One region of the Nocardia sp. 852002-20019_SCH5090214 genome, then DNA from elsewhere that is predicted to be linked to it. Evidence: predicted binding sites of a transcription regulator. Region 1 holds the regulator's gene; each other region holds the start of a gene.
What was found. Region 1 encodes HspR, which represses chaperone genes until heat shock. Its sites were predicted from a motif close to ANNTGAGTNNNNNNNACTCANNT; they were not measured.
Positions count from the first base shown of each region.

Region 2: the regulator HspR is predicted to act here: its motif matches at 1,254-1,276, upstream of clpB (ATP-dependent chaperone ClpB).
Region 3: the regulator HspR is predicted to act here: its motif matches at 1,538-1,560, upstream of lon (endopeptidase La).

Region 1 covers NZ_LZMK01000310.1:56-3,334, reverse strand. Annotated here, with positions in the region: gene grpE (nucleotide exchange factor GrpE) at 1-520, shown strand, start outside; gene dnaJ (molecular chaperone DnaJ) at 560-1,732, shown strand; gene A5780_RS24925 (heat shock protein transcriptional repressor HspR) at 1,732-2,127, shown strand; partial or broken gene A5780_RS24920 (globin domain-containing protein) at 2,510-3,279, shown strand, end outside.
Region 2 covers NZ_LZMK01000032.1:623-3,901, reverse strand. Annotated here, with positions in the region: gene clpB (ATP-dependent chaperone ClpB) at 1-1,171, opposite strand, end outside; gene A5780_RS04115 (FAD-binding oxidoreductase) at 1,445-2,602, shown strand; gene A5780_RS04110 (FAD-binding oxidoreductase) at 2,728-3,279, shown strand, end outside.
Region 3 covers NZ_LZMK01000364.1:106,409-109,687, reverse strand. Annotated here, with positions in the region: gene A5780_RS28165 (hypothetical protein) at 1-112, opposite strand, end outside; gene A5780_RS42895 (hypothetical protein) at 109-1,452, opposite strand; gene lon (endopeptidase La) at 1,614-3,279, shown strand, end outside.

The DNA of each region.
Region 1 (3,279 bases):
TTCGGCCTCCGCTTCGGTCGGCGAGGGCGTCGCCCTCGCCGACAGCATCAGCGCCGAATTGTCCGAGCGCACTGCGGATCTGCAGCGGCTGACCGCGGAGTACGCGAACTACCGCCGCCGCGTCGACCGCGACCGCAAGGCCGCCATCGACTCGGCCAAGGCCGCGGTGGTCACCGAATTGCTCGGTGTGCTCGACGATCTGGATCGTGCCCGTGCCCACGGAGATCTCGAGTCCGGACCGCTGAAGTCGGTCGCGGACAAGCTCGCCGACGCGCTGCAGAAGCAGGGCCTCGAGGAATTCGGTGTCGAGGGTGAAGCTTTCGACCCGACCCTGCACGAGGCCGTGCAGCACGAGGGTGAGGGACACAACCCGGTGATCGGGGTGGTCATGCGTAAGGGTTACCGCTTCGGCGACCGCGTCCTGCGCCATGCGCTGGTCGGAGTCACCGATGGGGTGGCGGATCTGTCCGATTCGTCGGACACTGCGAATGCCGGCCGAGATGCCGACGGTGCCGAGTAACACACAGTCGCGCAATGTGACGGAAGGAGGAGATGCCCGGTGAATCGGGAGTGGCTGGAAAAGGACTTCTACAAAGAGCTGGGTATTTCCTCCAGCGCGACCCAGGACGAGATCAAGAAGGCCTACCGGAAACTGGCCCGGGATCTGCATCCGGACAAGAATCCGGGAGATACCAAGGCCGAGGAGCGCTTCAAAGCGGTCAGCGAGGCGCATGCCGTGCTGGCCGATCCGGAGAAGCGCAAGGAGTACGACGAGGCCCGGCGGTTGTTCGCCAGCGGCGGCTTCGGCCGCGGCGGCTACGCCCCGGGCGGCGGCTACACCGGCGGTGGCGGCTTCTCCAACGAATTCAACCTGGGTGACATCTTCGGCGGTGCGGCCGCCGGCGCGGGTGACGGCGGTCTGGGGGATATCCTCGGCGGCCTGTTCAACCGCGGTGGCACACGGACCACGTCGCGCCCGCGACGGGGCAGCGACGTGGAGACCGAGACGACTCTCGGGTTCCGCGAGGCGGCCCAGGGCGTGACCGTTCCGCTGCGGATGACCAGTCCGTCGCCGTGTACGACCTGTCACGGCAGCGGCGCCAAGCCGGGCACCAGCCCGCGAGTGTGCCCGCACTGCAACGGAACCGGCGTGATCAGCCGCAACCAGGGCGCGTTCGGGTTCAGCGAACCCTGCGACGACTGCCGTGGCACCGGCTCGATCATCGACGACCCGTGCACCGACTGTCACGGCACCGGCATCCAGAACCGGACCCGCACCATCACCGTGCGTATCCCGCCCGGGGTGCGCGACGGGCAGCGGATTCGGCTGGCGGGCCAGGGCGAGGCAGGTCTGCGGGGCGCGCCCGCAGGTGACCTGTACGTCACCGTGCACGTCAGCCAGGACAAGGTCTTCGGCCGCAACGGCGACGATCTGACCCTGGTGCTGCCGGTCAGCTACAGCGAATTGGTGCTGGGTACAACGGTTTCCGTGCCTACACTGGAAGGCAGAGTCGGAGTGAAGGTGCCACCCGGCACCGCCGACGGCCGGACGCTGCGAGTGCGCGGGCGCGGTGTGCCCAAGCGCGGCGGCGGCGCCGGTGACCTGCTGGTCACGGTGAAGGTCGCGGTACCGCAGAAGCTGGACGACGAAGCCACCGAGGCGCTGCGGCGCTACGCGGAGGCGGAGAAGGCCGGCGGGTTCGACCCGCGCGCAGGTTGGGCAGGTGCTTAATGAACGGTGATCCGAAGAATCGGGCAACCGGCACCGAGTACTTCATGATCTCGGTGGCGGCTCAGCTGGCGGGAATGCACGCGCAGACGCTGCGGACCTACGACAGGCTGGGATTGGTTACGCCGCAACGCACTTCCGGCGGCGGCCGACGTTATTCGTCCCGGGATGTGGAACTGCTCCGCGAGGTGCAGCGCCTGTCCCAGGACGAGGGCGTCAACCTGGCCGGGATCAAGCGGATCATCGAACTCACCAATCAGGTCGAGGCGTTGCAGCAGCGGGTGGGTGAATTGACCGCCGAGGTCGAACGCCTGCGCGCCGGGCATCGACCCGATATGGCTCCGCCGCAACGCAGTACCGCACTGGTGGTGTGGCAGCCACGCAACAAACGGCGGTAGGCGGTTTCGGCTCTGTGCCGTTCCGCGACCGAACACACCGTGCGACAGCGCCCCCGGATCGGGGGCGCTGTTCGTGTGTCCCGGCCTCACCCCGCGCTCAGCATGCCCCCGGCAAATGTGAAAATCGCATATCGAGTCGTGCACAACCGCTCTCGAACACGCCGAAATACATGGCGTGTCACGGTCTTTGAGTCGGTTTCCAGGGGCCTACACACTACTGGACCTCGGTTCTGCCGAATTACCTCCCTGTTGTTCCTTCAGTGCGTCCCGCGCCCGGCAAACCTCGCCTACACTCGGTCTCCATCGGCTGCGCCGCGTGTCCGGCGGCACCGCGCTCACCGGACCGGCCCGAGTTCGACGTGCGAAATGGGGTTGTGGACAGATGGATTCGCGGACCGTCGCGCTGATCAGAACCACGTTCAAGGCGGTGGCCGCGGAGGAAGGCGGCCCCGAACAGCTCGCCCGATCCTTCTACGCCCTGCTGTTCACCGAATATCCGCAGCTCCGGGATTTCTTCCCCGCCGCTCTGGAGGTGCAGCGCGACCGGCTGGTCAAGGCCATCGGGTATGCCGTGGACCGGCTGGAGGAGCCCGAGCAACTGCTGCCCTTCCTGGCGCAGCTCGGCCGCGACCATCGCAAATACGGTGTGGTGGCCGAACACTATGCGGCCGTGGGTAATTCGCTCAAGAGCGCCCTGCGTGCACATGCCGGCACCGAATTGTGGACCGATGAGGTGGAACAGGCCTGGGACGCCGGCCTCGCGTTGATCACCCAGACGATGATCGGCGCCGCCGACCAGGAGACGACGCCGCCGGTCTGGACCGGAACCGTCGTCGAACATCGCGAGGTGCTGTGCAATCTGGCCGTCGTCCGGCTGCAGCTCGACCAGCCCATGACCTATGCGGCCGGACAATATGTGAGTGTGCAGATCCCGGCCCGCCCGCGGATGTGGCGGTACCTGTCCCCGGCGATTCCGGCGAATCCCCAGGGCGAGATCGAATTCCATATTCGCAGTGTCAGTGGCGGCTGGGTCAGTCCGGCGATGGTCGGCCATACCGCGATCGGCGACCAGTGGCTGCTGGGGGCGCCGCTCGGCGGGCTGGGGGTGCCGCGCAACACGCGCCGCAAGATGCTGATGGTCGGCTGCGGCAC
Region 2 (3,279 bases), on a different contig from region 1:
CCTTGTCGGGCAGGAACCGCGAGGTGATGTAGCGATCGCTGAGGGTCGCGGCCGCCACCAGCGCGGAGTCGGTGATCCGCACGCCGTGGTGTACCTCGTAGCGCTCCTTGAGTCCGCGCAGAATGCCGATGGTGTCCTCCACCGACGGCTCGCCGACCAGCACCTGCTGGAAGCGGCGCTCGAGGGCGGCGTCCTTCTCGATGTGCTGACGGTATTCGTCGAGCGTGGTCGCACCGACCAGGCGCAGTTCACCGCGCGCCAGCATCGGCTTGATCATGTTGCCGGCGTCCATCGCCGATTCGCCGGTCGCGCCGGCGCCGACGATGGTGTGCAGCTCATCGATGAACGTAATGATCTGTCCGGCACTGGATTTGATCTCCTCCAGCACCGCCTTGAGCCGTTCCTCGAACTCACCGCGATACTTCGCGCCGGCCACCATCGCACCGAGGTCCAGCGAGACCAGCGTCTTCCCGCGCAGCGATTCCGGAACGTCCCCGGCGACGATGCGCTGGGCCAGCCCCTCGACGATGGCGGTCTTACCGACACCGGGCTCGCCGATGAGGACCGGGTTGTTCTTCGTGCGCCGGCTCAGCACCTGCACCACGCGCCGGATCTCGGTGTCGCGGCCGATGACCGGATCGAGTTTGCCCTCGCGCGCGGCGGCGGTGAGGTCCGTGGAGTACTTCTCCAGCGCCTGATAGGTGCCCTCGGGGTCCGCGCTGGTCACGCGGGTGTTGCCACGCACGGCGGTGAACGCCTCGCGCAGCGCGTCCGCGGTGGCGCCGTACTTCAGCAGCAGCTGCGAGACATCGGAGTCGCCTTCGGCGAGACCCACCACGACATGCTCGGTGGAGACGTACTCGTCACCGAGTTCGGTGGCGAGGCGCTGGCCGGCGGTGAGCGCGGCGAGCGCTTCCCGGCCGAGCTGCGGCTGCGTGGTGGCGCCGGTCGCGCGGGGCAGCCGGTCGACGATGTCCTGCGCCTCGCGTCGCACCGTTGCCGGGTCGACAGCGACAGCCTTGAGCAGGGGGGCGGCGATGCCGTCGGTTTGATCCAGCAGCGCCACCAGCAAGTGAGCCGGACGAATCTCCGGATTTCCGGCGGCCGAAGCCGCCTGCAGGGCAGCCGTCAGGGCAGCCTGAGTCTTGGTGGTGGGGTTGAACGAGTCCACGATCACCTTCCTACGGTCGTCTCGCGTTGTGGTCGGTCGGGTCCGGGCGGTCCGACTCTTCTGAGTAGTCCAACGCGGTAGGAGTTGAGTCTGTTCCGCTCAAGTTTGACATATTTCAGGAACCTGTGGCCAATCGTTTCACCCTTGGTGGATCTGGGTAAAGTGATCCGCTCATCACCGCACGACCACGGTTTTTTCGGGGATACTGGTCCGCGGGGGCCGACGACACGGCAGCTGTAGTCGGACACATTGAAGGAAAGGAAGCTCGACGTCGTGGATGCGCGTTCGGCAGCGCTGGTCCGCGCCAACTTCCGGTCGATCGTCGAGGCGCCGCAAGGGCCCGAACGATTGATCGGCGCGTTTTACAGGCATCTGTTCGCGGAGGCTCCCGGCCTGCGCGAATTGTTCCCGCACACGATGGATATGCAGCCCAAGCGGGTTGTCACCGCCATCCAGTTCGTGCTGGATCATCTGGAGAACTGGGACCGCGCGCAGCGGTTCCTGGAACAGTTGGCCCTCGACCACCGCAAATACGGTGTCGCGGCGGCACATTACGATGCCGCCGGACGCGCGTTGCTCGCTGCCTTCGTCACCTACAACGGTCCGCTCTGGACACCCGATCTGGAGGACGGCTGGCGCGATATCGCCATCCTGATCTCGGCCTCGATGGCCATCGGCGCCAATTCCGACACCTCGCGACCGTATTGGGAAGCGACGGTGGTCGGCCATCGGCGCGTACTCGACGACCTGGCGATCGTGCGCCTGCAGTCCGACGAGCCGATCCCCTACCAGGCCGGGCAGTACGTACCGGTCTCGATCCCGCAGCGGCCGAAGATGTGGCGGTATCTGTCCCCGGCCATTCCCACGAACCCGTACGGCGAGATCGAATTCCACGTCCGCAAGATCCGCACCGGCTGGGTCAGTCCCGCGATCGTCGGCGAAACCGAGGTCGGCGACACCTGGTTGATCGCCGGGCCGCTGGGCGGCCTGCACATCGACACCGAATCCCAGCGCGACGTGCTGATGATCGGCTCCGGGACCGGAATCGCGCCGCTGCGCGCGCAGTTGATCGAGATGGGCCGGCGCGGCGTGAACCCGCGTGTGCACTTCTTCATCGGCGGCCGCTATCCGTGCGATCTGTACGACGTGGAGAACATGTGGCAGCTGTCGCTGAGCAATCCGTGGCTGACGGTGGTGCCGGTCTGTGAGAGCGACACGAATCCGTGGTGGCATCCGCATCCGCCCGCGGACCCGCCGTACGGCATGCATCGGCGGCTGATCGGGAATCTGGGCGCGGTCGTGGCCAGCTTCGGCACGTGGTCGGATCGGCAGATCCAGATCGCCGGATCGGCGCGGATGATCGCCGACACCAAGCGGGCGCTGCTGGCGGTCGGCACCCCCGAACACATCATCAGCGCCGACCCGGTGTGAGCGGCAATCGGTAGGCAACCCGGCGTCCGCGGCGTACCTTGGTGGGCGGGCGCGAGCGAACGGGACTGCGCCCGGCACAAGACTTTTCGGGGGCGGGAGCTGTCCCTCGGATCACAGGAGGAACGGTGACGTTGGGTCCGGATGAGACCGGGGAGATTCGGCTGGACGCGCCGACGGAATGGTCGTCGACCGTCGTCGGACATCATCGGCTGCGCCACGATCTCGCGGTGGTCCGGTTGATCGGCGAATTCGTCCCGTTCGAGGCGGGCCAATCGGTCGAGGTCCAGATTCCGCAGCATCCCGGTATGCGCCGCCGGCTGTCGCCCGCGCTGCCGCCGTCACTGGACGGCAAACTCGAATTCCACGTCCGCACCGTGCCGGGCGGATGGTGCAGCGGATCGATCGTCACCGAAACGGCTCCCGGCGACGAGTGGCGGATCAGCGCTCCCGCCGGGTGGCTGAGCGTCGACCCCGGCACCACCGACCTCGTGATGATCGCCGGCGGAACGGGTCTGGCGCCGATGCGCTCGCTCCTGCTGGATCTGTCCCGTCGCCCGGAGCCGCCGCGCACGCATCTGTTCATCGGCGGACGCAGCCCGCGCGACCTCTACGCCTCCGACATGCTCTACCTGCTCGCCGGCGAAATGCCCTGGCTCACGGTGATTCCCGTGGTCGAG
Region 3 (3,279 bases), on a different contig from region 1:
CCGTGATCCGCCCGGCCGATCGCAGATCGGAGCGTGCGTCGATGCGGGCGGCGAGCAGGTCGGAGAGGGGCCCGGTGCCCAGCACCGCGACGGGGATGATCGGGGTGCTCATACGGTCTCCAGCCGATAGCGCGGATCCAGGTCGGGCATCACCACTCCCGGTGGTGCGGAACATAATTCGGGGATCGTGCTCAGCATCGCGCGCACCGAGATGTCGGTCACCGCGGACCAGTCGGCGCTGTAGGCCTCGTCGTCCATCTCGTTGCGCATCTCGATGCGGGCCGGGGTGCCGTCGAGGGTGATCACATGGCCGCCGGAGCGGCTGCGCGGATGGTCCGGTCCCAGATGCGCATTGCCGCCACCGACGTGCCAGCATTCGGAATTCGTCATGAACAGGCGGTCGCCGAGATAGCCGCGATAGGTCATGTGGATCGCGCCGACGCTGCCGGGTTCGATCACGGTTCCGCCCGCTCGCACTCGCTCCCGCGCGGGCACCGGAGAGATGTGGCGTTCCACGCGCACCTCGTCCGGACCGGCGCCGAACAGCGCGTGCGCCACATTGCCGAGCACCGCGTCGAAGTAGAAGTGCTGCATCAGCCCGATCGCATGGTTGGTGTCCACCGCGCTCAACGGCATGCCGAAGCCGAGGCTTTCCAAACCGCCCCACATCCCGTCGGGTGCGGCCGAGAGGTCACCGACCTCCAGGAATCGCACCTCGGTGATCTCGTCCAGCAGTCCGGCCAGCCGCAGCAGCAGCTGTTCGACCATCAGACCCGGATGTAATCCCGTGCCGTGCAACGACACTCCGCCCGCCTCGCACGCCGCTTGCAACCGGCTGCCCAGCGCCCGCCGGGGCAGGGCGCGATCGACGATCGGGCCGGCCAGCCGTTCGAGGACCGGGCGCAACGGCCGCGCGGGCGCCGAATCCACGGCGCGCATCCCGGCCCGCAATGCCCGCAACGCGGGTCGCAGCCGGGCGCCGAACGCATCACCGGTGACCTTCATATCCGCCACCGTGCGCAGGACCGACAGCGGACTCCGCGAGGCGGAGAGCCAGGTCGGCATCGACGGATTGTGATAACTCGCCGCGGAGACGACGTTCTTGCCGGATTCCAGCAGATCGACGACGTCCGCGTCGGCGCCCTGGATCAGCGCGGGTGTGGTCGGGGTATGGACGACGCAATCGGCGTCCAGGGCCAGGATTTCGTCCTTCGAGGTCGTCGCCGCGACCCCCACCGGCGCCAGCCCGGCCAGTTCGCCGATATCCCGGCCGTGCTTGTGCGGACTGAACACCTTGACCCCGACCACCTCGAAGTCCGGCGATTCGAGCGCGGTCCGCAGCGCTCGCCCACCCATGTCCCCGGGCCCCCAGATCACGAGCCGATACGGACGCTCCACAACCGCCTCCTTGCCGTAGGTGACCTGTTTAACACAGTGAGACAGTTCGCGCATCACTCTCTTACGAGTCGCGTAGCCGCCGGTAATACGTCGTTCGCTGCCGGTGAACAGGGGGTTGGAACAACTCGGCACACCATGTAGTTGAGTAGGTAGCGCTCAACCCTGGAGGCGAAGAAACACAGGATCCGGGGCATGCTTTGGAAGGGGCTGAATCTGTGAGTACTCCACAGCGTCTGCCGGTGCTGTTTCTGACCGATCCGGTCGTGTTGCCGGGCATGGTCGTCCCCATCGAGCTCGACGAATCGGCACAGGCCGCCATCGACGCCGCACGGGCCGCGAAGTCGGATTCCGTGTTGCTCGCACCGCGTCTGGACGAGGGCTATGCCGCCTACGGTGTGATCGCGACCATCGAACAGGTCGGCCGCATGCGCGGCGGCGCCGCTGCTGCGGTGTTGAAGGCCGAGCACCGGGCGAAGATCGGACACGGCGTCACCGGTCCGGGCGCCGCGCTGTGGGTGGAGGCCGAACCGGTCGACACACCCGCACCCGACGCGCACACGAAGGAGCTGGCCGCCGAATACAAGCAGCTGGTCGTCTCGGTCCTGCAGCGTCGCGAGGCCTGGCAGGTCATCGATGTGGTCAACCGGCTGACCGACCCGTCGGCCCTGGCCGATACCGCCGGCTACGCGCCGTACCTGACCGATGAGCAGAAGCGTGAACTGCTCGACACTCCCGATGTCGCCGAGCGCCTGACCCGGTTGATCGGGTGGACCAAGGACCACATCGCCGAGGTCGAGGTCACCGAGAAGATCAGTGAGGATGTGCGCGAGGGCGTCGAGAAGTCGCAGCGGGAATTCCTGCTGCGCCAGCAGCTCAATGCGATCCGCAAGGAACTGGGCGAAGGCGAGCCCGACGGCGCGGACGACTACCGCACCCGGGTGGAGACCGCCGAGCTGCCGGACAACGTGCGCGAGGCCGCGCTCCGCGAGGTCGACCGCCTCGAGCGCAGCAGCGATCAGAGTCCGGAATCGGGCTGGATCCGCACCTGGCTGGATACCGTCCTGGATCTGCCGTGGTCGGTGAAAACCACCGACAGCACCGATGTTTCGGCTGCTCGCGCGGTGCTGGACGCCGATCACCACGGGCTGGAAGAGGTCAAGGACCGCATGGTCGAATACCTGGCCGTGCGCGCCCGCCGGGCCGCGCGTGGTCTGGAGGTCGTCGGCGGTCGTGGCTCCGGCGCCGTGATGGTGCTGGCCGGCCCTCCCGGTGTCGGTAAGACCTCGCTCGGCGAGAGCGTGGCGCGGGCCCTGGGCCGCAAGTTCGTGCGCGTCGCCCTGGGCGGTGTGCGCGACGAGGCCGAGATCCGCGGTCACCGGCGGACCTACGTCGGTGCCCTGCCCGGCCGGATCGTGCGTGCCATCAAGGAGGCGGGTTCGATGAATCCCGTTGTCCTGCTGGACGAGATCGACAAGGTCGGCTCGGACTTCCGGGGTGATCCGGCGGCCGCGCTGCTCGAGGTGCTGGATCCGGCGCAGAACCACACCTTCCGCGACCACTACCTGGATCTGGACCTGGATCTGTCCGATGTGCTGTTCATCGCGACCGCGAATGTCATGGAGACCATTCCCGGCCCGCTGTTGGACCGCATGGAACTGATCACCGTCGACGGGTACACCGAGGACGACAAGGTGGCCATCGCCCGCGACTTCCTGGTGCCCCGGCAGCTGGAACGGAATGCGCTGACCGCCGAGGAGGTGTCGTTCACCGACGAGGCGCTGCGGGAGATCGCGGCCAACTACACCCGGGAAGCCGGTGTGCGTCAGCTGGAGCGGCTGCTCGCGAAGGCGTTGCGCAAGGCGGCGACTCGGCTGTCGCAGG